DNA from 3 places in the Staphylococcus sp. 231237_7MaSpsaltlick genome. Region 2 is predicted to be linked to each of the others. Evidence: riboswitches for the same ligand, from Rfam matches in the RefSeq annotation. Region 2 holds a riboswitch; each other region holds the start of a gene.

Region 1 (10,367 bases), on a different contig from region 2:
CTTACCAAAACAACAATTGCCTTATGTGATTAGCTTTTTAAGCTTCCATAATTTTGAGATATATCAAATTTTAGAATCTTCATACTCAGATAAATTAATTGATTCTGATCGTTTATTATTATCTTCTAAGCGCTTCGTGTTAACAATTGATGGGTTACGTGATGCTTTTATTAAAGATAAAATTATCGACATTATTAATATGATAAATAATACCGAAGACATCTCATACACTTTTAACAAAAATAACGTTAATGTAAATTGTTCTGCAGCAGTCTTTTCAAGATTAATTAATAAGATCGCAACTCATAATATAGATATTTTATGTGCTGTAGCACAGCAGCGTGTTGTCCATAAAGCACGTATATCTTAAATTGATTGTTAAAATTAAATCATTATTGCTTACCTCTCTAAATTTGATAGAGAGGATTTTTAAATTTTAGAACATTATTTATAACTAAGTTGAATATCGTTATAAATAACTTTGGATATATGCGACCTAGTCAGTGCTACGCTCGTGTGTTCTCTATGCTTTGTTTCAACATACAATGAGCGATGATAGTTATTAGTTCTTGCTAACTATCATCGCTCTTTCTGTTATATAGCTCTATACTATGATTTATCTATTTGCTCAAATTAATTATTCACAATATTTTCGAATGCTTCACGTACTTGAGGTACTGACATTCCAACAACAACTTGTACGTTTTTCCCACTTTTCACTAAGCCATGTGCCATTTGATTATGCGTAAAGTAATCACTATCTTCGACTTTATCTATATCTTCTACTGTTAATCTTAGACGTGTTGTACAGTTCGTTACGTCTTTAATATTTTCTTTACCGCCTAAACCTTCTAAGTAATACAACGCTTTTTCTTCATATTCGTTTCCTGCAACCGATTGTGAGCCTTTATCTTCATTTTTACTCTTATAATCTTTCTTGCTATACAATTTAATGTCATCAGACTCTTTTTTACGACCTGGTAAAGGTATATCGAATTTCAGAATTAAAAATCTGAATAGGACGAAGTAAATACCAGTAAACGCAAGCCCAATAATAATTTGAATAACATAAGTTAACCAATGGTTTTGTGCAAGTGGAATCCAGTTTGTTGCAAAGAAATCAATCAAACCTCCACCAAAGTTACCAACTAAACCAAATCCATACATTAAAGTATCCATAGTTGCAGATAAAATAGCATGTAGCACAAATAAGTATGGTGCAATAAATAAGAATGTAAATTCTAATGGTTCAGTAATACCTACAACTACAGCAGTTAATGTTGCTGGAATTAACAATGCTGCAATCTTTTTCTTATTTTCTTTAGGTGTCGTTGAATACATTGCTAACGCAATACCAATTGCACCAAAGACCTTACCATTCCCTTGAAGCATAAATCCATATGGGAATTGTTCTTTTAATGGTTTCGTGCTTCTAGCAAAGTCATTTACATGTTCAAACCATTCTGCTTTCAATCCATGATTCACTACGACTGGACCTACTTCAATAGGTGCATAAATAAAATGGTGTAACCCAGTAGGAATTAATACTCTTTCTAAGAAATGGTAGAGCCATACGCCTATATATCCTGAACCAATAATAAATCCTTGTAATGATGAAATACCATTTTGAACTGTTGGCCATACAATACAAGTGATTAATGCTACAGGTAACATAACAAAGAATGATATTGTAACAACAAAAGTCAATCCTTGGAATACACCTAGCATTTCTGGCAGCCTCTTACTGTAATATCTATTATGTATCCAGGTAATAATACTTGAAATGATAATACCACCTAGAATATTTGTATCTAATGTTTCAATACCTGCAATAGCTTTTAGACCAGTAACGTTTTCAACACCTTTTTCTAAGTTGGCACCAAATGTATGTGGCCATTGCGTTAAAATTGCATTTATAAATGTATTAAACATCAAATAACCCATTAATGCTGCAAGTGCTGCATGCCCAGGTGCTTTTTTAGCTAAAGAGAGTGGCAAACCTACTACGAAAACAATTTCCATGTGATTGAAAATAGTCCAACCACCCGCTTCAATCACGGACCAAATTTTAAACCATGTTGTTCCATCCTTAGCAATACTTCCCATAATAGCCGGATTTTTAAATAAAGTAGCAAAACCTAAGACTATACCAAAAAATGCAAACATCAATACAGGCACAATCATAGCACTACCAAATCGTTTTATTGCATTCATTTACATCCCTCCTACCGTCAAAATAAAATCTATTGTTACTTTTTATCTTGACTTGCATACCTTTCAATATTTAACTTTCTTACATCATATAGTAACCGCTTACATATAAACAATAGTTTGACGATAAATCGAATAATTTTATATAATCAGATTATATTTTCATAACACGAAAATATTTTCAAAAAATGGGGTGATACTATTTTTTTAGATGAACGTATAAATAGCAACTTTAATAAGTTGAATGACAATGATTTACATATCGCACAATATATTAATACTCATATCGAAGCATGTAAATCGATGAAGATTCAAGAATTAGCGCAAGCAACACATGCTTCCAATGCGACGATACATCGTTTTGCTAGAAAATTAGGCTTTGATGGGTATAGTGACTTTAAGTCTTACTTAAAATTCGAAAGTGAACAAACTCATGCATTAACGACAGACTCTATTGACAATTTCAAACAAGAAATTACAAATACCTTTAATTATTTAGATCGCATTGATTTTAAACTCGTAACTAATAAAATAAATCAAGCTGATACTATCTATCTCTACGGTACTGGATTAGCCCAAATGAATGTCGCACAAGAAGCGCAGCGTATCTTACTTACTGTGCATAAGAATATTATTGTTTTGCATGATCCCCATGAATTCAAGATGATTTTAAATAAAACAACGTCGAAAGACTTGTTCTTTATTATTTCATTATCTGGAGAATCTAAACAGTTAGAAGGTATTACGAATTTGCTACGTTTGCGTCATCATTACTTTATTTCTATTACAAATTTAAAAGATAACTCGTTAGCTCAAAAGGCAAATTATAATATTTACGTGTCTAGTAATACTTTTTTCCTTCAAGATGGCACTGATTATTCAAGTTTTATTAGTTATCATATCTTTTTCGAGACATTATTACGTAAATATAATGAGAGAATTGAAAATGGTGAATTACAGATTCAGATTTAAGCTAATCTAAAAATGGCATGCCAACCCAAGATTGAATGCGTCTTTCGGGTTGGTATTTTTTTAAAAGATTGTTTTGCTCGCTTTCCTAGGGGACAGCTTCAGCCTGTAGTCTTCAGCTTGTCCTGTTCCCTTAGGAGTCTCGCACACAATCTCATATACACTAAAAAACGATTTACTTATTTGTATTATGTCATAATACGCTTTTTTCTTTACTTATTTTCATTTTGTCATTCTTTTTTTATTACTTTGCTCGCTTTCCTAGGGGACGGCTTCAGCCTGTAGTCTTCAGCTTGTCCTGTTCCCTTAGGAGTCTCGCACACAATCTCATATACACTAAAAAACGATTTACTTATTTGTATTTATGTCATGATACTCTTTTTTCTTTTCTATAAAAAAGGTGATTTCTATTATTATTGCAATAGAAATCACCTTAATTTATTAGTCAGAGTTTTAAATCTCTAGACATCTTATTTAGAAAATGAGTAATGACTCTCCAATATATTTTAATAAAGCACTTTAACCTACTAAGATTAATTACATTTCTGCTTCAAAATCTTCTAATGCGATTTGTAACTTATCAAATAACATTTCAAAGCCATGGGCAGTAGAATCATGATACTCTTTTTTCTTTTGTTTATATTCTAATGTTGTAAATCTTCTTTCTCTTGGTACTACAGCATTATACGTAAATACCATTTGTGTGATGCCTGGTTCGCGTTCAAATATTTCTACTTCTATAGTATCTTCAGAATCACTCAGTTCAGGCATGCCTATTGTCATTACAATATATTCGTAAGGTGTTAATGTGATAAAGCTTCCTTGGACTATATTTTCCTTACCTTTTCTAACGTCGACAATTTTATACGTTCCATTCTGATTTGCATCAACCTGTATTGTTTTATTCGTTCGCTCAGATGTCATAAACCATTGCTTTAAAAAACGTTGATCTGTCCACGCTTGATATAATAATTCAGGCTCGACTTTAAATAATCGTTCAAGTTGTATCTCAACATTTTCATTTTCAATATTATATCTTGCCACGATTGTTCACCTACTTTCACTCTTAAGGATATTTTAACTCATTCTAGGTAAGTTCTAAACAATAATCCTTTTATTTCGATTAAGTTAAACAAATATAAATCTAAATATTTATTACACTTACTTAGTATTTCTATTTTCATTACATCTATTTACAGAATTTAAAGTTAGTAAATAACGTTATTGTTTATTATACATTAATTTAAAATATACAATTAAACATTAGCATGTGAATCTAACAATCTAGCTATGCTTTACGCTTTTTCTTATCTAATCTCGGTAATCTAAAGAAAATTGCTACTAAACCACAGACACCTAATAACGCCGGATAAATAGCGTATGGAACTAAATCAAATGGTGATATGGATGCAACGCCAGCAGCTGCTATAACTTGTGGACTATAAGGTAAAAGCCCTTGGAAACAACTAGCAAACATATCTAAAATACTTGCCGACTTTCGAGGATCGACATCGTATTCATCAGCGATGTCTTTAGCTAAAGGACCGGCCATAAGTATAGAAATCGTATTATTCGCTGTAGCAATATCTGCAGCACTTACCAATCCGGCAATACCCAGTTCTGCTCCACGTTTCGATTTAACTCTATTACGCACAAAATTTAATAACCACGTAATGCCTCCATTATGTTGAATCAACGCAACTAAACCACCAATTAACAATGCAATAATTGCAATATCTTCCATGCCGACAATACCTTTTGATATTGAACTTAATAGCCCTTTCCAGCCAAATGAATGATCAACCAATCCTATAATCGCAGATAGTAAAGTACCACCAATTAAGACAATGATTACATTAATTCCTACTAATGCCAGTATAAGTACCAATAAATATGGTATAACTTTAATTATATTATAATCATAATTTTTAGTCGCATCGATATGTGCACCATTTGTTAAAAACCATAGTGCAATAATAGTCAGTATTGCCCCAGGAAGTACTATTTTTATATTTACTTTAAATTTGTCACTCATTTTTGTCTTTTGTGTGCGTACTGCGGCAATTGTCGTATCAGAAATCATCGATAGATTATCACCAAACATCGCACCACCTACAACTGTAGCCATTGTAATCGCCGTTGATACATCTGTTGCTTGACTCAATCCGAAGCCTACAGGTGCGATTGCAGCAACTGTTCCTACAGATGTACCCATAGAAACAGACACAAACATACAAATAATAAATAAGCCTACTATGATTAAATTTTCTGGAATAATTGATAAACCTAGATTAACAGTGGATTTTACACCACCCATATCTTCCGTTGTTTGTGAAAAGGCACCAGCCAATAGGAAAATCAACATCATTAACACAATGTTAGAGTGTCCTGCACCTTTCGTGAATATTTCAACTTTCTGTTGAAACGATTCTTTTCTATTTTATAACAAGCCAATGATAGAGGCCACAATAATTGCAACGTTTAATGGCATTGTCGTGAAATCACCCGTCGCTATACCAACACCTAGAAACATCGCCACAAAGACGATTAAAGGAATCAATGCCCAAGCATTGCCTTTATACTGCTCTTTCATATTCAACCTACTTCCTTTGATATCAATTATGATTTAACGGTTTAATATCTTATAAAAATTAAAAACTCTTTTCATCCATTTGAAGAAAAGAGTTAATTTAAGCTCCTTATCTTCTAGCAATAGTTGCTACTGGATTTGGCACACGCTTTTACATGTTGCCGAAGTATCATAGGGCCAGTCCCTCCACTTCTCTTGATAAGTATGTTTTATTTTTTTACTACAAGAACTCTTGAATGTTAACGTCAAATACTGCTAAATATTAATATTTAATCTGAACTTTGTCAAACTTATTCCTTTAATAAACAACTACAGAGTAGACATTGATGATGTAACATGTGCATTACTATTCTGTTGGACGTTCAATGATAAAAGATTGTCCAAGATTCGCATAATTATTTCCAGCTAACCGACTCACAGCTCCTAATGCTTTAGAATCAATCTTATGCGGTTCTATATAAACTGTATCATCAATATGAAACATCACAACTTCTCCAATAATTAAATCAGATCCCTCTTGTTTATCACCTAAGGGAATAATTCTATCCAATTTACACTCTAAGCGTATCTTAGCTTGTTCAATCCCAGGTACAGATACGATATCAGAATCAACGCATGTTAAGTCTGTTCGTTCTAATTCATTCAATGACCTTGCAATTGGAGCTGCTGTACGATTAATTTGTTCTACAGTAGCTTCATCTGTTATATGCACAACAAATGCTTCAGTTGCTTCGATATTTAAGGAAGTATCCTTCCTTTTGCCTGCCGTTCGAGTTGTTGATAGCATAATCATCGGTGGCGCACTATTGACCACATTAAAGAAACTAAAAGGGGCTGCATTGAGCATGCCCTTGTCATCTTGTGATGTTACAAATGCAATGGGTCTTGGGATAACACTACCACTCAATAACTTATAGTTTTGTTGCTTTGTTAACTTTGCTGCTTCGAATTTTTTCATTTGTTCTACTCCTCATAAATAAAAAGTTAGAAAATCAACTTCCAGATTTTCTAACTTTTTGTTGTTTAATCTATTTGGGTTCCGCCTGTAACACCATACACTTGACCAGTTGTATAGCTAGATTCTTCAGCTGCGAGATGGACATATACACCTGCTAACTCAACAGGTTGACCTGCACGTCCAAGTACTGACTTTTGACCAAAGGTCGGTATCTTCGATTGAGGTTGTCCTCCTGAGATTTGTAACGGTGACCAGAATGGACCAGGTGCAACACAATTAACACGTATACCTTGTTCACCTAATTCTTCAGATAAACTTTTGGTCAATGAAATGATTGCCGCTTTGGTTGCAGCATAATCATGCAATATTGGACTTGGATTATAACCTTGAACAGAAGATGTCAATGTAATCGTTGCTCCGGGTTTTAAATAATCTATCGCCTTTTGTACTGTCCAAAATATAGGATAAACATTCGTTTCAAAGGTTTCTGTAAAGGAAGCTGTATCAAAGCCTTTGATACTTTCTCGATATTGCTGATGACCAGCGACTAACGTCACATTGTCCAATCCACCTAATTCTTGATGTGCCTGTGCAACCAAGTCATAGTTAAATTGTTCATTTCGAATATCACCCGGTATAAGCACTGCTTTACTGCCAGCAGCTTCAATTACCTGTTTCACTTCTTCAGCATCGACTTGTTCATCAGGGAGGTAATTAATTGCAACATCGGCACCTTCTTTTGCATACGCAATTGCAGCAGCACGACCTATTGCAGAATCACCACCAGTTACTAACATTTTATAACCTTCTAATCTATGATGGCCTGTATATGATGATTCTCCACAATCTGGTTGAGGATCTAATTGTTGTTGTAGTCCAGGAACAGGTTGTTCTTGCTTTGGAAAATCTTTGTTTGAAAATTTCTTTCTAGGATCTTGAGCAGACATAAGTAAACACTCCTTAATACATTTTACTTATATATTCAATACCCAATATGTTTCTGATTAATACAAAATAGCACTAATTATAATTAAACTTCATTTAATAGCTTTTGTACAAAAGTAACAAAATAATCTGGTACCTTTTCTAAAATACGCTCATCCGGATCATACTTCGGATGATGTAAATCATATTCACTGTTTGAGCCAATAAAGACAAATACGCTTGGGTATTGTTGAGAGAATCCAGAAAAATCCTCGCCAATTGTTAACGGTTCGTCCATAATACTTACGTTGTAACCTACTTCTTTTGCAACGGTAATGGCGTCATTTGTCAATTTTTCATCATTAACGACAGCACCAGGGAGACGGTGGTAGATTGTTTCTATTTCAACATTAAAGGCTTTGGCTAATCCATCGCCAATTGCTTTTAATCGTTGTTCAATTTCATTTCTTTTATCTTCGTCAAAGCTTCTTACCGTACCTTGTACATAGGCATGATCAGCAATAACATTCCAAGTATTACCGCTTGAAACCTCACCAATTGTTACGACAGCATTGTCAAATGCTGACATATTACGACTGACAATAGATTGTACACTATTTATCAATTGACCTAATACAATGACAGGATCATTCCCTTGTTCAGGTTTTGCTGCATGTGCACCTGTTCCCTTTATCTTATATTCAAAACGATCCACTGATGATGTGATAACACCCGATTTCACTGCAAACTCGCCAATATCTAATGTAGGATAGTTATGATAACCTAATACTGCTTTAGCACCATCAATCGCTTTGGTATCTGTAATATAAAACGCTCCATAACCTAATTCTTCTGCTGGTTGGAAAATAAATCTTACTCTTCCATTTAAATCTGACTCTACTTCCTTCAAACGAGTTGCTACGGCCAAGATACTTGCCATATGTATATCATGACCACATGCATGCATTACGCCTTCATTTGTAGAAGCAAATTCATTCTCTACTTGTTCATTAATTGGTAAAGCATCAATGTCTGTTCTTACTGCTACAAATGAATCTCCTTGACCGATTTCCGCGACTAAACCCGTTTCTAATGGTAAATCTAAAATTGTTATATCATATGATTCTAATATACGACGCAACCTTTTCGTCGTTTCATATTCATACTCTGATAATTCAGGATACTGATGAAACGTTCTTCTCCAATTTATATAATCTTCATATTGTGGCATGTTATGTCACGTCCTTTCTTTATTTATTACATTTTTTATTAAATAGTAACAAAGCGTTACTACAATTACTCCCATTGCCAAATTGTTCGTAACTAAAATAATACATATTGTTAAGCAAACTGTGCTTCCATGCAACACTGGCGCTTGCTTTATATATGCAATCGTTCTTCTATCAAATGTGCTAAATGCAATGGTTATCAGTACAGTTGCTAATACTGCCATAGGGATTTGAATCAATAATGACCCAAACAGATAGATACTGAGCAATAAAAAGCTTCCAGTAATTAATGAAGACACTCTAGAACTGCCACCCATAGCAATATTGAATCGCGATTGACCTACAAGTGCACTTCCACCATATCCACCTAAGAAACTCGTGATAATATTGGCAATCCCTTGACCTATAGATTCCTTGCTCACATCACTTTCAACTTTCGTAAGTTGATCTAACACTTGCTCGGTAAGTGCGTTTTGAATTGTTGCAACTATAGCCATCGCAATACCATAAATCAATGCAGTCAACCATAATTGGCGATTCATTATATGATCACACATAACAAATAAATTGAAATCGAGTTGAACCATAGAGATATCTTTCACTAATTCACTATTTAATTGGAATAGCCAAGTAACGATAGACATTACCACTATCGTTATCAAAGGGGATGGAATTTGATTTGTAATTTTGGGTAACACCCAAATCATCACAAACGAAACAACTACGATACCATATGTCGTTATTGTAGATGGAAAAATATGCTCTAATTGAGATGATAATAATATTATACCTAACGCATTCATAAAGCCAATTACAACACCTTGAGGTACGATATCAATAAGCCGATTCATTCGACATAAACCAAATATAATTTGAGTTAGTCCCATGATAAACGTTGCCATAATTAGACCGACTAATCCGGAATCCGAAACCAAAGGGGCAACTATCAGTGAAACACCACTGCTTGGAGCTGATATCATTAATGAACGATCGCCGACAATACTTATGACAATCATAATAATACCTGTACTCATTAATCCAATAGAAGGACTCACACCAGCAATAAATGAAAAAGCAATTGCACCAGGTATTAATGACAATGCTAATAGTATACCAACCAATACATTATGCTTTAAATTATGCGTTCATTGTGTGAGATAAGTATTTTTTTCCATACGTTGCGCACCTCCTATCCCCCTTGCATCCATATTATCATAATTGTCAAAATATTTAATAAACTCTGATTTGTAATTTTTTACCGTTACATTAATGATGTATTAAATATTTTAAAAATCTCAAAAAACAAAAAATGGGACGTGAATCTATTAATCTTACAAACAGATTTCGTCGCCCCATTAATTCGCATATTTATTTCATTATAAAATTCATGCTTCAAAAATTACTTTCAAGTTAGACAATCTAACAAACTGAAACATTGTGAAATGAATGTCTAAACTGTCTTAACGTATTATAATTCAAATGAATT
Region 2 (10,367 bases):
GGTTATGTCTTGGCTGCTGATCGTATTTTTGAATTTCGCAATGAGTTTTGTCCCCAAGTTTAATTATTAAAAACTAAAAACACCTTGTAATTTCCATAGGCACTTTACTTTATCAAGTGACTGGATACTACAAGGTGTTTTCTTTATTATTTAATGATTTATGCTTCCCATAAATCTTCTAATAAGTTTGTTTGATTACGGTCTGGACCTACTGAGAAGATTGAAATCTTCACGTTACATAGTTCAGAAATGCGCTCTAAATATCTGCGTGCATTATCTGGTAATTCATCTAGTGAACGACAGCTTGTGACATCTTCTGTCCAACCTGGTAATGTTTCAAAGATTGGTTTACAACGTTGTAAGTCCTTTAAGTTTGCTGGGTATTCAGTGATTTCTTCTCCATCTAATTCGTATGCAGTACAAATCTTAACATTTTCAAGACCTGTTAATACGTCAATAGAGTTGATAGATAAATCTGTGATACCACTTGCACGGCGTGAATGACGTAATACAACAGAGTCAAACCAACCCACACGACGTGGACGTCCTGTTGTTGTACCATATTCGCGGCCAACTTCACGGATATGATGTCCATCTTCATCAAATAATTCAGTTGGGAATGGGCCGTCACCAACACGTGATGTATAGGCTTTACATACGCCAATTACTTTTGATACGAATGTTGGACCAACACCGCCACCTACAGTTACGTTACCTGCAACTGGATTACTAGAAGTAACAAATGGGTATGTACCATGGTCAATATCTAACATAACGCCTTGTGCACCTTCGAATAATACCTTTTCGTCTGCGACAAATGCATCATCTAATACTTTTGCTGTATCTGTTACGAATGATGCTAAACGTTGTCCCGCAGCATAATATGCTTCGAAAATTTCATCAAATGAAGGACATGATTTACCAAACATACCTTTGAAATATGCATCTTTGTATTCAATATTCTCTTTTAATAATTTTTCAAATGTTTCTTTATCTAATAAATCAGCAACACGAATACCGATACGTTGTGCTTTGTCTACATAAGCAGGACCGATACCTTTTTTAGTTGTGCCGATTTTATTATCTCCGCGGCGTTCTTCTTCATATTCATCTTGTTTTAAGTGATAAGGTAAAATAACTTGAGCACGATTAGAAATACGTAAATTATCTGTAGAAATACCTCTTTCATTTAAACCGTCTAACTCTTTTAATAAAGCAACTGGATCTACTACAACACCGTTACCGATGACTGCAAGTTTTTCTTTATAGAAAATACCAGATGGTACTAAGTGCAATTTGTACGTTTCTCCACCAAATTTAATTGTGTGGCCTGCGTTATTACCGCCTGAAAAACGTGCAATAACGTCTGCTTGTTCTGCTAAGAAATCTGTGATTTTACCTTTACCTTCGTCTCCCCATTGTGTCCCAACGACTACGATTGATGACATATGAGCACCTCCAAGTTTTTCTCAATTAACCACTAAGTATTCTACCAATAGCATAGTTATAATGCAAACAAAAATCGAACATTGATTTTTTGTAATTTTCAAAATTCTTTGTTGCAAGTAATTTTATTTCTATATAGCTTAATCATAGTAATACCAAGGTTTCAACTATCATTTTTAATATTTTACGACACATACTTCCATAACTTTAATATGAATAAATACAAACAAAAACCGTACGATTAAGAACAAAACTAATTTATCGTACGGGAAAATATTTTTTATAAAATTTTGTTAGCCCATTTCTGCATGGGCGTAATCGATGTCGGTAAATTTATTATATTGCTTCATAAAGTGTAATTTCACGGTACCCGTTGGGCCGTTACGTTGCTTGGCAATTATAATTTCTATTTCACCGTTTTCATCATTTGTCTGTGGTTCAAAGTTTGCATCGTCATCGTCGTCTTCATCCTCGCCACGATTATAGTAATCATCACGATATAAAAAGGCTACGATATCGGCATCTTGCTCTATCGAACCAGATTCACGAATATCACTCATCATTGGACGTTTATCTTGTCGTTGTTCAACACCACGTGATAACTGACTCAACGCAATAACCGGACATTCAAGTTCTCTGGCAATCGCCTTTAATGTACGCGATATTTCAGATACTTCTTGTTGACGATTATCTGAAAATCGTGAACCACTACCGGAAATTAATTGTAAATAGTCAATTACAATCATATCTAAGCCGTGTTCTTGTTTGAGACGGCGACATTTTGAACGTATATCGGTAATACGAATCCCTGGTGTATCATCGATAAATATCTTCGTTCTTGATAGTTTACCAACGGCAATCGTAAATCGATTCCAGTCCTCTTCGGTCATTGAACCTGTTCTTAAGCGGTTCGAGTCTACGTTACCTGAGCTACAAATCATACGTGTGGCCAATTGATCGGCACCCATCTCGAGTGAAAAGATTCCAACTGAATAATGATCTTCATGTGTCGCAACTTTCTGCGCGATATTCAGTGCGAAGGCAGTCTTACCAACTGATGGACGTGCCGCTAAAATAATTAAATCGCTGCGATTAAACCCTGCAGTCATCTGGTCTAGGTCACGATAACCTGTCGGGACACCAGGTGTTTGACCACTGTTTTGATCTAATACTTCGGCATTTTCATATACTTCACCAAGTACATCACGTATATCTTTAAAACCATCACTTTCACGTGAAGATGATAGTTCTAAGATTCTTCTTTCTGCATCATTTAAAATTGCATCTAATTCAAGTTCGTCATTATAACCATCATTCGCAATACTATCTGCAGTTTGTATTAACTTTCGTTTGGTAGCATGCTTAAACACAATTTCTGTATAGTATTGTATGTTTCGAGTGGTCGGAACGCTACTGGATAGCTCGGCAAGATACTGCGGACCACCCGCTTCATTCAATCGCCCTTCTTGTGACAATTGATCCATGATTGTTACGACATCTATATCTTTATTATCTTCGTTGAGGTTCATCATCGCTCTAAAGATGTGTTGATGTGCGCCTCTATAAAATGACTCAGGAAGTAAGACTTCCTGAGTTGTGTTAATCAATTCTGGATCTATGATAATGGCACCTAATACAGACTGTTCAGCCTCATTGCTGTGCGGCATTTGATTTTGTTCATACATTCCATCCATTACGATTACACCTCATATTTCAATTCGTTATTATTGTTCAACTGTGTGCACACGAATTGTACCTTCTACTTCTTTGTCTAGCTTCACAGGTACGTTGGTATAACCTAACGCGTGGATACCGCTTGGTAGATCCATTTTACGTTTATCAATTTTGATATTGTGTTGGTCTAGTAAGGCTTGTGCGATTTGCTTTGTACTTACAGAACCGAACAATTTACCACCTTCACCTGTTTTAGCTGATACTTTAACTTCGATTTCAGTTAATTGTTCTTTTAGCTTTTTAGCGTCTTCAATTTCTTGTTGGCGTTCAGCTTCTGCTGCTTTATTCTTTTGTTCTAATTGTTTTAAGTTTCCTGGTGTTGCTTCAATTGCGTAATTTTTCTTCAATAAGAAGTTATTTGCGTAGCCTACTGGTACTTCTTTAACTTCGCCTTTTTTACCTTTACCTTTAACGTCTTGTGTGAATATTACTTTCATGTATTCTCACTCCTACTCATTTGTTCTGTTATTGCTTCTTGAAGTTGATCGATTGCTTCTTCTACAGTTACACCTTTAATTTGTGTTGCAGCGTTTGTTAAGTGACCGCCACCACCTAAGGCTTCCATCGTTAATTGAACGTTAACTGCACCTAAAGAACGGGCAGACATACCGACGACGTCATCTTCACGTTTGGCTACTACATAAGAAGCATCTACGCCATCTAAACTTAACAGCTCATCGGCAGCTTGTGCAACCGTGACGGGATGATAAATTTTATCTTCCGAACCATGTGCGATGGCAACACCATTGTCTTGTAACTTAACTGTTTGAATCAATTCAGTTCTATTAATATATGTGTCGATATCATCTTTCAAGAAATGCTGTGTCAGAATTGTATCCGCACCATGCGCTCTTAAATAACTTGCTGCATCAAAGGTTCTAGAACCTGTACGCAACGTAAAGTTACGTGTGTCAACGATGATACCGGCAAACATAATTGTCGATTCGAGACGTGTTAAACGTTGCTCAGTTGGTTGATATTCTAATAATTCTGTCACTAACTCTGCAGTAGAACTTGCATATGGTTCCATATACACTAGTAACGGGCTAGAGATAAAGCTTTCACCACGTCTATGGTGATCAATAACCACTTTACGATTGGCCTTGTTTAGAATGTTTTCATCTAGTACCATCTCTGGTTTATGTGTATCGACTACAACAAGCGTTGTCTTAGAGGTCATGATATCCCATGCTTCATCAGAAGTAATAAATCGCTCTTTAAGTTCAGGCTTTTCATTGACCGCTTCCATTACACGTCGTAAGGTTGGATCGATATCTGATTCATTCAATACTATGTAGGCATCTAAGTTATTCATCATTGCAAAGCGTGACACACCAATTGCACCACCGATTGCATCTAAATCAGGTCGTGTATGACCCATGATAATGACTTTGTCACCTTCCATTAAGATATCTTTCAAGGCATGTGAGATAACTCGAGCTCTAACACGCGTACGTTTTTCCATTGGGTCAGTCTTACCACCGTAGAAACGTACATTACCGTTCATATTTTTAATTGCAACTTGGTCACCACCACGGCCAAGTGCTAAATCTAAGCCGGATTGCGATAGTTCACCTAAGTCGATAAGATTTTCAGAGCCTTCACCGACACCAATACTCAATGTCAGTTGAGCACGATAACCCACACTCTTCTCACGGAGCTGTCCTAAAATGCTAAAGTTAGCATCTTCAATTTCCTTTAAAATACGTTGATTTAAATAAGCGACAAATTGGTCTGAACTATAACGTTTAAAGTAAACATCATGTTCCTCTGCCCATCTACTGATTACACGTGTTACCATCGAGTTGATTTCAGAACGCTGTGTATCATTCATATTCTGTGTAATTTCATCGTAGTTATCTAAGAACAATGTCGCGATAATTGGTTTAGATTCTTCATATAAATCATTTGTCTGTACTTCTTCAGTTATATCGAAGAAATACAATACATGTTCACTTTCTGAATAACGCACACGATAGTGGTATTCATTCTCTTCAATTTCTACTTCTTGTGTTTTTTCTAATTGCTTTAAAATATTTGGATATACTTCATTAACTGGATCCGAAATCACATTACGACTCAAACGATCCGACATAAACTGGTTCATCCACTCTATGTTTTCATTTTCATCTAAGATAATCATACCGATAGGTAACGTCTTAATAGCAATGTTGTTACCTGCAGAAATATGTCCACTGAGATTATTGACGTAATAGTCTAATTTCCGAAAAGCTTGTCTTACCATCCAGGCTGTCGCTATGATGACAAACACTAAAACAACGGTCGCAATTCCTGCGACTAATTGGTTAAAGATAAACCAAACAACAACGAGTGCGATTGCTGTGAGTGCCAAAATAATAAATGGTAAAATCAACGCTTTTTTAGTGGATTGACGGTTCATTTTTCCACCCCAAATCATTTTTTAATGATGCTTTTCAGGTTAAAGCATAAATCTACCAATCCAATGAGTCCCACGATATGTGTAAATGGCGTTAATATTGTCCCAATCACCATTAAAATAATCGTAAGTGCAAGCGGCATTGATTTTGCTTTTCCAAAAAAGTGAATAACACTCAACCCTTGAATATACATACATAATGATAACACAATTTCAAAGTTTAATACGACACTTTGAAAAGTACCCGATTGGGTAGCAAACATAACACAAAACAGCACAATAATATAGATGACTAATATCGAGCGTTTCATCTGCCATGCATATAATGGTTTGAAGATTGGTGTAGCAACTTTGAATTTACGTAAGATTGGAAATGTAATAATAAGATTAATCAATATAAGTAGAAAAACTGCAATCACAATATAACTCGGTAATTGTACTGCAAATTGGCGGAAACCTTCTTCAAGAATCATTTTAGAATCTCCGGAGACTGCCGACTCTGTTATAAGTTGATGCATTTGTTGTTTCACTGGATTGATGATTGCAGAGGCTTTTGGTAATTTATCAAAAGTCTGTAATAACATAATCGCGATAAGTGAAACGATACTCATAAATGTAGTTGTAACATATAAAATACGTTCTTTTGACGTACGTTCTTTTAACAATTGGCCTACGATAAAGCTCAAGAAAATAATGAGGACCAATATACTTAGCACAAATATATTACCTAATAATGTTGTTAAGACAACCGATATAACCGCTGCTAAGCCAAACGACTCGTTTGATTTGTGCCATAAGATGATACCTGGTATCGTAGCAAATAATGCGAGTACCAGTCCTAGCGGTGGTAATATATGTAAAGCTAAAGCTACTACTATGAAAGCAATTATGCTAAGAATAGTTGCTTTAGGATATATTTTTGAAAACAAGTTCGCCACTCCTATACTATTTTTGACTATAACTACCATTTTAACCAATTTAAATCTTTTACACAATTTTACCGACCCATTTTATATAGAAGAATTAATGATCTGATAACATCTTTTAACATCCCCTTTGATTTACTGCAAATTCAGAAATCGTCTCTATCAAACTAGATTACTGATTACATGGATTAATGATTATTCCATCATTGCTTTTTGCCTTCTAAATTCCATACTTCTCGAATCTATTATTTCAACTTTTTTAAAATCAAAAAGGGCAATGCCTAATAACAACTCACAACGAGTCAGATGTCATTATGCACTGCCCATATTTCAATAAATATTCAATAACCTCAATATTATTTACGTTTAAATTTAGATAAGTTTAAGAAATGATATAAATTAGGTGCCCAATCATTAAAATTAAGCAAGAAACCATCGTGCCCAACATTATCAGGAACAAAGAAATGTTTATGGTATTTAAAGCGTTCTCCTACTGCCTTAACTAAATCATCTGGGTAGAGTAAATCATCGGTGAAACCCATTGTCATGACCTTTGTATCAAGTGAGCCAAACACAGCATCCACGTCATCTCTTCCTCTATCTAAATCATGGCTATCTAAGACGTCGAGCAGTGTTAAGTAACACTCAGACGCGAAATGTTGTTTAAATTTATCGCCTTGGTGTTTCTGATACGCAACTACTTGATCAGGTGTGAAACGTTTGTCATAACTTTTTGATGAACGATAGGTTAAGAATCCTAACTGTCTTGCGATACTCATTCCTTCTTTGTTATCAAGCAGAATAGCCTGTCTTGCGATTTCATTGAATGCACGACTATAAGATGACGTTCGATCAGTAGCAGCTAGGATTACTGCTTTCTCTACTTCAAATTTACGGTTATACAAAAGTTCCATCGCCTGCATGCCACCTAAAGAGCCACCGATTAATATATTAATCTTTCGATACCCTAGTGTTTCGATACCTAGTTCAATAGCTTTGACAATATCTCTCAACGTTAATTGTTTAGGAAAATCTACATCATTGAGTGCAGAACTTGAACCATATGGACTACCAATAACATTAAATGTTAAGAACTGATAATCATGAATTGGCATGTATCCACCATCAATAATTTCACGCCACCATCCAGGATCTTCATTCGTACCATATGTCAGATGATTGCCTGTTAATGCATGGCAAACTACTACAAGCGGTTGCCCTTGAAAACCCACATGCTCATAGCGTAACTTCAAATTTGCTATCGTTTCACCAGATTCAGTCGTAAATGGTCCCAATTCTAATGTATCAACCGTATAATTTGTCATTTTTTACCTCCTACTTAAATAAAAAAACTCCTCACTCTAAAAATAAGTAAGAAGTTTAACTATACTTATCATTCGAGTATCTCGTTGGTATTAGCACCGTACTACATCTTATATAGCCGGTTGCTGAAGCTTCAACGGGCCAAGTCCCTCTGCTTCTCGAAATAAGATTTTATTTTATTTATATGCATCTCATATAAAAGATGTCATAATTTTCTAATTATTGTCATTCTAACGGATATTAACTCTTACATCAATGAATTATTTAAAATAGCCATCTTAAGAGTGCCATTATTAAAATGCCCCCAATAATTGTAAAGGTTAGACTACGTGTGATAACTGCAATTAAGATTGTAGGTATCATCGTTATAATAAATGGGAAATTTAATGTGTAGCCAAGCCCATTGTCATGTTGCTCTATAACGCCATCTATAATTAATGCCGTGAATAGTGTAATTGGAATAAATGAGAGCCATTTGACGACCTTTTCAGACAACTGTATTTTCGTGATTAATATAAAAGGGATAACCCTTGTTAACCATGTAACTAACCCACACAACAAAATGATAATAAGCATATGTAGAGAAGTCGTCATTTATCCATCACCACCCCAAGCATTGCCGCAACAACTGAAGCTAAAATAATCGCTAAGTATGACGGCATAAATAAACTGAACAACAACATCATAACTACAACACAGATAATTAAGACAAAGTAAATTCTAATATGTGAGCGCTTTACCGCTTCAAATTGAGATACCGCTAGAAAGATAAACATTGCTGTGATTGCAAAGTCTAACCCTAAAGCATCCGGATGTTGTATGTATTTGCCAAATATAGCACCTGCAACAGATGACACTGTCCAAAATAAATACGCTGTAATATTTAAACCGTGTAGCCATCTATCATTTATCTTCTCACCTTTTAAATGTGGCGTGATAGCTACACCAAATGTCTCATCAGTTATAAGCGAAGAAAGCCCTAACCGATTTAACAATCCATAATCTTTATAATTCGGAGCTAATGTCATGCTTAATAAAAACATTCTCGAGTTAACTATGAATGCTGTAAGTACAATAGCCGTTATGGGTGTCCCTGAGATGACCAATGTGCAAATTATAAATTGAGCAGCACCAGCGTAAATCACTAAGCACAATAATATAATTTCAAGAATACTAAAGCCAGAGGCTACAGCAACAATTCCAAATGATAATCCAACACCAGCATAGCCTAACAAAGTGGGGATACATTCTTTAACGCCTTGTTTAAATGTGATATGTTCTTTCATCATCTCACCCCTTGTTGATGTATTTTGATATTCACATTCTATTACAAACATTTAAAAACAACCATATCTTTTAGACTTCGGTATGTGTGACGTAAGACAAACCACCGTCTAAAAACATTGCTATTCCTTCAATTTTAAATTATTTTATAGACTCGAATTAATTTAGACCAACTGGCAGAAATAGGTCTAACAACCCTACTATTTGTTTGATTTTTAACCTTTTTTATATCATTACACCTCCCCTACCCTCTTATGATAATGGAAAATTGCTTAGTTCCTATATTTTAAAAAATAACTAACTAGACCAAAAGTTGGTTCAATATTTTGTATTAGTGTGGTTCGTCTATATAAAAGCTTGGTCGATATGTCTTATTGCTAAATCACCATACTGACAAAACGCAAATTGTATAAATCATGACAAATAAAAAAGGCAATCTCAAAAGAAATTGCCTTTTCATTTGTCAGAAAACTGTACATCTCCGACGTTTCATTTATTATTTCATTTTAATTATTTAACTGGTCTAATTACAGTCTTGCCACCCATATAAGGAACAAGAGCTTCTGGAACAGTTACTGAACCATCTTCATTTTGATAGTTTTCGACAATAGCAGCAAAGGTTCTACCTACTGCTAAACCACTACCATTTAACGTGTGTACTAATTCTGGCTTGGCATTTTTATCACGTTTAAATCTAATATTCGCACGTCTTGCTTGGAAATCAGTAATGTTTGAACAAGAACTGATTTCTTTATAATCATTATAGCTTGGTAACCATACTTCTAAATCAAATGTCTTACTTGAACCAAAGCCAATGTCTCCAGTACATAAGATTACACGTCGATATGGTAAGCCTAATTCTTCGAGAATTGCTTCAGCGTGTGTTGTCATTTCCTCTAATGCCTCAAATGAATCTTCTGGCTTTTCAAAGCGAACCATTTCAACTTTATCAAATTGATGCAAACGAATTAAACCACGTGTGTCTCTACCTGCTGATCCTGCTTCACTACGGTAACATGCTGACTGTGCAGTAAATTTCGCTGGTAATTCATCTGGACCAATAATTTCATTACGGTAGTAGTTCGTTAATGGTACTTCCGCAGTTGGAATTGTGTATAGACCTTCCTTTTCAACTTTAAATAAATCTTCTTCAAATTTAGGCAATTGACCTGTACCATACATTGAATCAGCATTTACTAATTGTGGCACCATCATTTCAGTATAACCATGTTGTGTTGTATGCTTTGTGACCATAT
Region 3 (10,367 bases), on a different contig from region 2:
CGAAAGTGTGTAAAGACTCATGCCAATTTTCTTATATAAAGGCATCATTGCGGTAACGGTTATAATAAAAGTTGTAGTTCCATCGCCATCTAATGCAACCATTGAAGCAAGTATGACGGTTCCAAATGCAATTTTTACAGGATCCCCCTTAACAACTTTTATAATTTGATTAATAACAGGTTCAAATAAACCAGCATCAATCATAACCCCGAAATACAAAATAGCAAAAGTAAGCATAATACCAGTTGGTGCTACAGTTTCTATTCCTTCAAGCATGAACTTGCCTATGCCCGCATAGAATCCGCCGATAAGTGCAAAAATTGTTGGAATAACAATTAACGCAATTAAGGCTGACATTTTACGTGTCATAATAAGTATCATAAAGATAATAATCATGACGAAACCTAAAATAGCTAAATTCATATTTTAATCCCCCTTATTTTTATCATTATAGCGCTTTCAGAATATTTTTAAAATTAAAATTGCTATAAAATTGAAAAAATTTATTTAAATTAAGAATTGTTAATATAACTACAATATTTCAAAAATAATTATTAGCTAAATTTATACTATTGAGAGGAGGATTCTTGGGGAAATTCATTATTACTCATTTTTTAAATAGGTAGTTATGAAAATTAGTTATATAGACAGCTAATAGGGGAGGCAGCATTCAAATTATAGCTGATGATAAATGGATTGAAACCAATAGAATTATATGGAGGTAGCATATTTTTATAATCAGTGCAGATGAATGTTTAACAATATTTAAAATACCAAAGAGAGTAGAATGAGCATTATGGGCAAAGAGAATTGAACTATTTCTTATTTCAGCGAATAATATATTAAGCCGTTAATAATATAGAAAAAGCCAACCCTATAGATTGATTGAATCATTGTAAAGGATTGGCTTTCTTCTTAAATTTTTGTTTTAAGCTATTAAAAATGTCAGCTTTTATTTTGATATGAATACATTATGTATTAAATAAATGAAACTGTGTTAATTATTAAATTAACGAATTCCATAATGGGAATGACAATAATATGAAAGAGAAAATACTCACACACATTGCAAATATGTTAGCAATACGATCACCGCGTAAACATGCGTAAATATTGATTAACAATACACCTAATATAAATAAACCGCCTGCAATGATTGATAAATTACCATCTAATATTTTATTTACAACGAGTAATGGTGTGGCAAGTGTAATTAATGATAAAAATAATGACAATAATGTTGTTGCATATTTCAACTTGTTCAGTCCTCTCAATATTTAAAAGATGAATGAAAATATCTACTCAATTTTAACTTAAATAAAAGTGTTATACGTACTCACTAAAAATGATATTTGGTTCTAAATGTAATTGCAAGTAATTATAAAAAAGTTTTATAAAAGGTTTGAAATGTATGTAGGATCATTTAAACTGCTCAATACAGAAAAGAGACGTCAATTTCCTTAAATTATATAAATTTTATACGATACAACAATGTAGTACGGTTCAATTATTTAATTATTCTTGTTCGTTCTCTAAAAAATTATAGATTAGCCAATGTTCATCAACATAACGCTCACCATATTTTCTAGCATGATGTTCTAGTACAAGTGTTTCAAAATTCAACTGGCTAAAAAATACTTTGCCACTAATATTGTTAGAAATTAAAGAAGTTAATAATATTTCAATTTTCTTTTCTCTACAAATTTGAAATAAATGTTCCATCAATAGTTCTGCGATTTGCTCTTTTTCTTCATGATCTGAGCCGTTAGCGCATAAATTTTCTATGATCGCTTTGTGAGTTAATCCATAAGATTGATCATGAATTAAAGTCGCGGCACCAACTAATTCACTACCTTCAAACACACCAATTACGTTATGATGATTGTTATTTATATCTAGAATATCGGTGAGTACATTTTTTGATATGCAGTGTTCATTCTGGTATTTCCACGCGTATACTTCAAGTTTTTTATGGATGCCTTGCAATAAAAGCGAATAATAAATCGATAAATCTTCAACTGTCAAATAACGAACGTTTCTCATTAAAAGGCCCCCTAAATATTTGAAGTAAAAACTTAAATCAATATTTTGATAATTTTATTATAATATTAAAGGAAAAAATTTATTTGAGCAATACTATTTTTGATTTTTTATGAAAAGTTAGTAGTACGTTTAATTTGAATATAAAATAATCTATCAATTATAAAATGTGTAAATTTAATTAGTTGAATTTTTTTAGAACTCATTTATATATAAAAATTATGATATAATGTGGTGAGATACATATTTGAAAGAGAGGGCAAAGATTGTGACGTCAATTATCACAATAGTTGTTTCGCTAATCGTTCTTGTCCTGATTGCTTTTTTGGTTTTAATTACTTATTTTATCTTAAATGATAAAGACGACAGATTCTAATATTTATTTGATGATTTATAAAAAGAAATCAAGATTTAAACAAAAAAGATTTTGGGACAAAAATCCTAGAAAAATAGCACTCAGATAATTGAATTTAATTTATCTGAGTGCTATTTATTTTATATTATGTATTGTTGGCTCGCTTTCCTAGGGGACAGCTTCAGCCTGTAGTCTTCAGCTTGTCCTGTTCCCTCAGGAGTCTCGCCAAAATACGTCGTTCCAATAAAAATTCAAATTAAAATATACTTAATAAAATAAGGCCTTTTCATATAATTTGATAATCACTACTAAGTTAAATGAACAAGGTGTCTTAAATATAAAGGTCATGACATGTTTCAACTTATGCTGCCAATGGCAATTTCAATACATATTTCTTTAAATGATATGTCATGCTATGTTAATACAATCGTTGAAATAATCTCTGACAATAAAAAAATGAATTCAAACATCATCGTGGAACGATGTCTTATCATTCTAAATGAATATTAAAAAGGCAATTTCTATATGATTTCAATAGAAATTGCCTTCTTATCGTTGTCCAAGAAATTTGTTTCTTAGACGCTTTGTATTTTATATTAAGTGCTTATTTTACTACTTCAACACTTAAATCTACATCAATATTGCCACGTGTTGCTTTTGAATATGGGCAAAAGTCGTGTGCATCTTGTAAATACTTTTCAGCATCTTCTTGTGATAATACATCTTTCACTTTTGCATCTATTGAGACGCTTAATTTTGGACTTTCTGCTTCAGGATCGTCTTCTAAACGGACTGTTAAAGTTACTTCTGGTTCTGCACCACGAACTTTATTTTGTTTTAAAATTAAATCAAATGCACCATTAAAGCATGACGCATAACCTGCTGCGAATAATTGTTCAGGATTTGTACCCTTTTCAGCATCAGCTTGAGCTGGTGGAATTACCGCTACGTCAATTGCTTTGTCATCAGTTTGAACGTGTCCATTACGTCCACCTGTATTTGTTGCTTTCGTTTCATATTTTACTGCCATTTAAAATACCTCCTTAAGGTCTTTATTCTTATGTCTACCCATTGTATAAAATTTAAACCATAGGAATTCGTTTTCATTATAAAATAAATTTTAATATGCTTGATGCAATATGCATATACCATCAAATTGGAGTGTATTATAGGCAGAAATGACTCAGGTTATGTAACGGGACTGGTTGTAATAAATAACTTTATCGTGGTGTGAAATGAATAGCGCAGTAAATGTGTTATGTATTGCTGATTCTGCTGAAAATAATAACTTGGCATTGTGTTATTTTCAAAATTTGTTATACAATAATTTTAATTATCTTACAAAGGGAGTACATATAATGACAAAAGTCGATATTGCTGTGACGATAGCTCCAGAAAACAAAATAACTGAAGAAACACTACAACAATTAAAACTGTATAGTGACTCATTTGAAATTATTGAATTGCGCATAGATCAGTGGCAAGCGTACAATAATGAATTATTGGAGCAAACTATTGAGTCAATAAAAGAGTTGAATATCAATAAACGATTATTGGTGACTTATAGAACGCAATCACAAGGTGGTGCAGGAACACTTGAAGATGATAATTATAGACAATTGTTATTCAATATTAGCAATGTCAATGGTGTTGATTTACTAGATATTGAATTTGACAAGTCTGTTAACAGAGATTTATTCATAGCACTTGTAAATGATGTGGAATCACAAGGTGTGGAAACTGTATTGTCATATCATGATTTCAAACAAACGCCGCCTATAGAAGAATTAAAGCATTTATATTTTAAAATGCATCAATTGTCACCAAGCTATATCAAGGTTGCTGTGATGCCACATGACAAGATGGATGTGCTACGCTTGTTAGAAGTGGTTTCTGAAACCGCTGATACAGTATCAGAAAAGGTGATTGGCATATCAATGTCTAAATTAGGTATTGTTTCAAGGACTGCGCAAGGTGTATTTGGTGGAGTAGTTTCCTATGGTTGTTTGGATACACCGAAAGCACCTGGTCAAATTCATGTTGAAACATTGAGAGCACAGTTGAATCTATATGAGTAATTTGAAAATATCGTCATTCTACATTATAATTGATAATAGTTATCAATAGAGAAAGGGCGATATAACTATGGAACTGCAAGAGGCTATTTCACAACGTAGAAGTGTAAAAATCTTTAAGAGAGATATGACTATAGATGAAGATGCATTATATGATGCGATTAAAAAGGCTGCTGATGCACCTAACCATGGACACAGGGAACCGTGGAGAGTGATTCACGTTGCTAAAGATAGATTGGGAAATATGAGTAAACAACTAACTCAAATTGCGTTTCATGATAAACCGAAAAAGCAAGAAGATCACTATCAAGTCGTTACTAATTTAGGTGGTATGTTGGTCTTGATTTTAAAGGAAGACCCTCATCAATTAGAAGGTTTAGAAGATCATTTGGCGTTTGGTGCTTATGTACAAAATTTAATGCTATTGTTGCATGAAGCAGGAATAGGTACATGTTGGAAGACGCCGCCTTATATTTTTGACAAAGAAGTCCAAGCTCTATTTAATATTCAGGAAAACGAACGTTTACTAGGATTTTTATATTTAACTGACTTAGAAGATAAAATGAATTATAGACCACGACATACCGAAAATATAATTGAAAAGTTTTAGCCCATTAAAAAAGGAGTGAGACCAAGAAGTCTATATCAATAGATTTTAGTCTCACTCCTTAATTTATTATTTAAATGTTTCTGCTAAGAAAGATTCAACTTGTTCTGGTGATTTAGCATTTGCAGAATGTAAGTGTGCTAATTTATTTCCATCTTTAAATACGAGTAGACTTGGAATTCCCATCACTTCATTGTCTGCAGCTACATCTTCTAATTCATCTCTGTTAACTGTAAACCATTGGTAATCATTATATTTTTCAGTTATTGGATCAATCCACATATCCATAGCTTTACAATCAGGGCACCAGCCTGCTTCGAATTTAACAATGACTGGTTGATCACTTTGAATTGTCTCTTTAAATTGATCAGTTGTATTAATAGGTTGCATAATTAATTCTCCTTTTTGATAGATTAGTAATACTATTATAGCGAAATTATAATTCTAATAAAAAAAATTAGCTTAATAATTAGAGCGTTTTATGAATAAATTTGATATATTAGTGATAACTAGACATAGGAGGTACAGAATAATGATAAAATTTTACCAGTATCCTAATTGTACAACATGTAAAAAAGCAGCAAAATTCTTAAAAGACTATGGCGTTAGCTTTGAACCAATTGATATTGTACAACACACACCTACTAAGAGTGAATTTAAAGAAATTTTAGCTGGAACAGATATTGAAATTAATAAACTTTTCAATACGCATGGCGCAAAATACAGAGAGTTAGGTCTCAAAGATAAGATAAATGATTTAACAGATGATGAAAAACTAGATTTACTAGCTTCAAACGGTATGCTAGTTAAACGACCACTTGCTGTATCTGGTGATAAAGTGACTGTTGGCTTTAAAGAAGACGAATATAAACAAGTTTGGTTATAAGACAATATTAGTCATGGCAATCAAGTAAAGCATAATAAATTTACAAAAAATGAAAACGCTTTATAAAAATGAGCGAAAAACGGTTGAAGGTGCAATGTTATCCCACTTTATAGTTGCCCTAATACCTTTCATATGGCATCATGAATATGTAATAACATTTAGGAGGGGATACTCGTGGCAGTACCAAACGAATTAAAATATTCTAAAGAACATGAATGGGTAAAAGTTGAAGGAAATACAGCAACAATTGGTATTACTGAATACGCTCAAAACGAATTAGGAGATATCGTATTCGTTGAATTACCAGAAGTTGATGATGAAATTAATGAAGGCGACACTTTTGGTAGTGTTGAATCTGTAAAAACTGTTTCTGAATTATATGCACCACTTTCAGGTAAAGTACTTAGCTCAAATGATGAGTTAGAGGATAGCCCTGAGTTTGTAAATGAATCACCATATGAAAAAGCATGGATGATTAAAATTGAATTAAGTGATGAAAGCCAATTAGAAGATTTATTATCAGCAGAACAATATTCTGAAATGATTGGTGAATAAACATGACTGAAACTCCTTGATCCTTTGAATCTGGGAGTTTTATTTTTATATGTAAAAATAGTGCAAATTATATTAAGGGGATGAATAATCTTTAACAATATAAAAAGAAGATGTTATATGCCGTGGTAATGCATAAAATAGATGCAATAATTAAATGTGAACAATTAAGTTATAGTCACATTTATCTAGAGTGTGCAAAGGTTACATGATAAAAATGTAAATAATGTTTATGCTTATTAACTAATGTGAAAAACTTAATAGAAGAGAATAACTATCAACATTTAGAGGGTGGATATCATGACGATACTGAACCAAGTAATCATTGTCGAGGGGAAGTCCGACAAGAAGAGGGTAAAGCAAGTTATAGATCAGCCAATTGAAATTATTTGTACGAATGGTACAATGGGCGTTGATAAATTAGATGCAATGATTGAATCATTATATGGAAAACAAGTGCATATACTTGTTGATTCAGATAATGAAGGTGAAAAAATCCGTAAATGGTTTAAACGTTATTTAAGTGAAAGTCATCATATTAGAATTGATAAACAATATTGTGAAGTTGCAAAATGTCCAAAGCCATATCTCTCACGAGTCCTAGAAAAAAATGGATTTAAAGTAAAGGATGAAGAGAGCATGGCAAAGGCTCAAATAGATTATATAGCTGAAAGGGTTAGTTTATTAACATGAACGTAGCAAAAGAAACGCGTGTCGATATACATGAACACGATGATAAAGAGAAATCACTGGTGTTTGGCTATACACCTACGTGTGGAACATGTAAAATATCTGAACGAATGTTAGACATCGCTAATGAAATCTTACAATTACCAATTACGAAAGTGGATTTGAATTTTTATCCAGAATATAGCCAAAAGCACGAAATTCAATCTGTACCCGTACTATTAGTCATGTCAAAAGGACAAGAGATAAAGCGTATTTACGCATTTCAGTCGGTACCTTATTTATTAGAAAATTTAAAATAGTTATTGACGAATCTCTAGTGCGATGGTAGGATTATTGATAATTAAATAAATGAAACTCTTATCACGAGAGGTGGAGGGATGTGCCCTACGAAGCCCGGCAACCGTCTGTAACAGAAATGGTGCCAATTCACAAAAAGTCTTATTGGACTTTTGGAGATGAGAGAAGCGGCAAATGCTTTCTCTATTCTTCGGTGAACAAGGGAAAGCATTTTTTAATTGATAGAGCAATACAAGGAGGCAACTATGATGATTGAGTTAAATCAAATAGTGAAAAGGTACAAAACTAAGAAACAAGACGTACTTGCTGTAGATCATGTTGATTTAAGCATTCAATCAGGCTCAATCTTTGGGGTAGTTGGTTTTTCTGGTGCAGGAAAGAGTACTTTAATCAGACTCTTAAATAATCTCGAACAGCCTACTTCAGGAGACGTTATCATTGATGGCGATACTATAGGGAAACTATCAAAATCAGAATTACGTAAAAAACGTCAAAAAGTGAGCATGATATTTCAACATTTTAACTTACTATGGTCAAGAACGGTTTTAAATAATATTACGTTTCCATTAGAAATTGCAGGTGTTTCAAGATCAGAAGCGAAACAACGTGCACTAGAACTAGTGGAGCTAGTAGGATTGAAAGGTAGAGAGGACGCTTATCCGTCAGAACTATCTGGTGGTCAGAAACAACGTGTTGGTATAGCAAGAGCATTGGCTAATGAGCCGAATGTATTACTATGTGATGAAGCAACGAGTGCACTTGACCCCCAAACAACAGATGAAATCTTAGATTTGCTGTTGAAAATCAAGGAACAACGTAATTTAACAATTGTGATCATTACACATGAAATGCAAGTCATTAGACGCATATGTGATGAAGTAGCCGTGATGGAAAATGGCCGAGTAATTGAACAAGGTGCAGTAACATCTGTCTTTGAAAACCCACAACACGATGTGACAAAACGTTTTGTCAAAGATGATCTAAATGATGATTTTGATGAGTCTATTACTGATTTAGTACATATTGATGATAATTCGTATATCGTACGTTTAAACTTTACAGGTAATAATACGACTGAACCACTTATCTCATATATTACAAAAACACATGATATTGATGTGAATATATTAGAAGCCAATATCAAACATTCTAAAGACGGTTCCATCGGATTCTTGGTATTACATTTACCGTCATTAGATTCAGAAAAGTTCGAAAAGTTCAAAAATGATTTAGAAGCGCAACATGTTTCATTGGAGGTGTTAAAGCATGGGTAATTCATTTAGTGACATACTCCAAGAAATGATTACAATGCCAAATGTTCAATGGAGTGAGGTTTGGATTGCAACATACGAGACATTGTATATGACAATTGTTTCTACGATATTTGCATTTATCTTTGGTTTGATTTTAGGTGTGTTATTATTCTTATCTGCTAAAAGTGATTCGAAGGCAGCTAGAATATTTTATAATATTGTATCGTTCATTGTTAACTTGTTCAGAGCGATACCATTCATTATCTTGATATTACTATTAATTCCTTTTACAAGCTTAGTACTTGGAACAATTAGTGGACCTACTGGTGCTTTACCAGCACTAATTATCGGTGCTGCACCATTCTATGCACGATTAGTCGAAATTGCATTTAAAGAAATCGACAAAGGTGTTATCGAGGCAGCATGGTCAATGGGTGCAAATACTTGGACTGTAGTTAAAAAGGTATTAATTCCTGAAGCAATGCCAGCATTAATCTCAGGTATTACGGTTACTGCCATCGCATTAGTTGGTTCAACGGCAATTGCCGGAGTTATTGGTGCAGGTGGGTTAGGTAACTTGGCATATTTAACTGGATTTACCCGAAACCAAAATGATGTCATTTTAGTTTCAACTATTTTAATACTTATTATTGTCTTTATCATTCAATTTATTGGTGATTGGGCTACAAATAAGATAGATAAGAGATAAAATTAAAAGGAGACTTAACGATATGAAAAAATTATTTAGTTTTGCTTCGGTTTTAGTTCTTGCACTTGTTTTAGCAGCTTGTGGTAATGGCGGCGGGAAAGATAAGACCATTACAGTTGGAGCATCACCAGCGCCACATGCAGAAATTTTGGAAAAGGCTAAACCATTACTTAAAGACAAAGGTTATAACTTAAAGATTAAAACAATTAACGACTACACTACGCCAAATAAATTATTAAATAAAGGTGAATTGGATGCAAACTTCTTCCAACATACACCATATTTAAAAACAGATAAAAAAGACAAAGGTTATAAAATTGAATCTGCTGGTAACGTACACTTAGAACCAATGGCTGTATATTCTAAAAAATATAAAAGCTTAAAAGACTTACCAAAAGGTGCAACAGTTTACGTATCAAACAACCCAGCTGAAGAAGGTAGATTCTTAAAATTCTTCGTTGATGAAGGTTTAATCAAATTGAAAAAAGGTGTAAAACCTGAAGACGCAACATTTAAAGATATCACTGAAAACAAAAAAGATATTAAATTTAACAACAAACAATCTGCAGAATACTTACCTAAGATCTATCAAAACCAAAAAGCAGATGCTGTAATTATTAACTCAAACTTTGCTATCGATCAAAAATTAAGTCCACAAAAAGATTCAATTGTTGTTGAGAAAGCAAAAGATAATCCATATGCTAACTTAATCGCAGTTAAAGAAGGACATAAAGACGATAAGAAAATCAAAGCATTAATGGAAGTATTACATTCTAAAGAAATCAAAGACTACATTAATAAAAAATATGATGGTGCAGTAGTACCAGCAAAATAACATCATGAATTTAAGTAAACCCTTTAACCTTAATGGTTAGAGGGTTATTTTATTGCTAAATAAAACTG

The links. Region 2 has a riboswitch for S-adenosylmethionine ahead of metX (homoserine O-acetyltransferase MetX). Riboswitches for the same ligand answer to the same signal wherever they lie in the genome.
Region 1: it holds a riboswitch for S-adenosylmethionine, as region 2 does, so the genes downstream of both, ACF91D_RS16460 (Na+/H+ antiporter NhaC family protein) here and metX (homoserine O-acetyltransferase MetX) in region 2, are expected to answer to the same signal.
Region 3: it holds a riboswitch for S-adenosylmethionine, as region 2 does, so the genes downstream of both, ACF91D_RS06245 (methionine ABC transporter ATP-binding protein) here and metX (homoserine O-acetyltransferase MetX) in region 2, are expected to answer to the same signal.

What each region holds. Positions count from the first base shown of each region.
Region 1 is NZ_JBICNX010000008.1:80,714-91,080, forward strand. It holds gene ACF91D_RS16440 (hypothetical protein) at 1-370, shown strand, start outside; gene ACF91D_RS16445 (alpha-glucoside-specific PTS transporter subunit IIBC) at 634-2,214, opposite strand; gene ACF91D_RS16450 (MurR/RpiR family transcriptional regulator) at 2,413-3,183, shown strand; gene ACF91D_RS16455 (SRPBCC family protein) at 3,718-4,224, opposite strand; partial or broken gene ACF91D_RS16460 (Na+/H+ antiporter NhaC family protein) at 4,469-5,773, opposite strand; SAM riboswitch class I at 5,877-5,975, opposite strand; gene ACF91D_RS16465 (flavin reductase family protein) at 6,117-6,728, opposite strand; gene ACF91D_RS16470 (SDR family oxidoreductase) at 6,794-7,675, opposite strand; gene ACF91D_RS16475 (amidohydrolase) at 7,759-8,883, opposite strand; gene ACF91D_RS16480 (SulP family inorganic anion transporter) at 8,890-10,002, opposite strand; gene hutI (imidazolonepropionase) at 10,350-10,367, opposite strand, start outside.
Region 2 is NZ_JBICNX010000006.1:325,644-336,010, reverse strand. It holds gene ACF91D_RS14350 (macrolide family glycosyltransferase) at 1-63, shown strand, start outside; gene ACF91D_RS14345 (adenylosuccinate synthase) at 159-1,448, opposite strand; gene dnaB (replicative DNA helicase) at 1,740-3,140, opposite strand; gene rplI (50S ribosomal protein L9) at 3,171-3,617, opposite strand; gene ACF91D_RS14330 (DHH family phosphoesterase) at 3,614-5,581, opposite strand; gene ACF91D_RS14325 (DUF2232 domain-containing protein) at 5,596-6,522, opposite strand; gene metX (homoserine O-acetyltransferase MetX) at 6,861-7,829, opposite strand; SAM riboswitch class I at 7,892-7,997, opposite strand; gene ACF91D_RS14315 (AzlD domain-containing protein) at 8,092-8,421, opposite strand; gene ACF91D_RS14310 (AzlC family ABC transporter permease) at 8,418-9,113, opposite strand; gene serS (serine--tRNA ligase) at 9,622-10,367, opposite strand, start outside.
Region 3 is NZ_JBICNX010000003.1:70,340-80,706, reverse strand. It holds gene ACF91D_RS06300 (CitMHS family transporter) at 1-423, opposite strand, end outside; gene ACF91D_RS06295 (hypothetical protein) at 1,005-1,256, opposite strand; gene ACF91D_RS06290 (GNAT family N-acetyltransferase) at 1,516-2,043, opposite strand; gene ACF91D_RS06285 (organic hydroperoxide resistance protein) at 3,000-3,425, opposite strand; gene aroD (type I 3-dehydroquinate dehydratase) at 3,754-4,473, shown strand; gene ACF91D_RS06275 (nitroreductase family protein) at 4,541-5,080, shown strand; gene ACF91D_RS06270 (thioredoxin family protein) at 5,147-5,467, opposite strand; gene ACF91D_RS06265 (arsenate reductase family protein) at 5,610-5,963, shown strand; gene gcvH (glycine cleavage system protein GcvH) at 6,138-6,518, shown strand; gene ACF91D_RS06255 (toprim domain-containing protein) at 6,816-7,208, shown strand; gene ACF91D_RS06250 (thioredoxin family protein) at 7,205-7,504, shown strand; SAM riboswitch class I at 7,560-7,667, shown strand; gene ACF91D_RS06245 (methionine ABC transporter ATP-binding protein) at 7,751-8,776, shown strand; gene ACF91D_RS06240 (methionine ABC transporter permease) at 8,769-9,464, shown strand; gene ACF91D_RS06235 (MetQ/NlpA family ABC transporter substrate-binding protein) at 9,487-10,299, shown strand.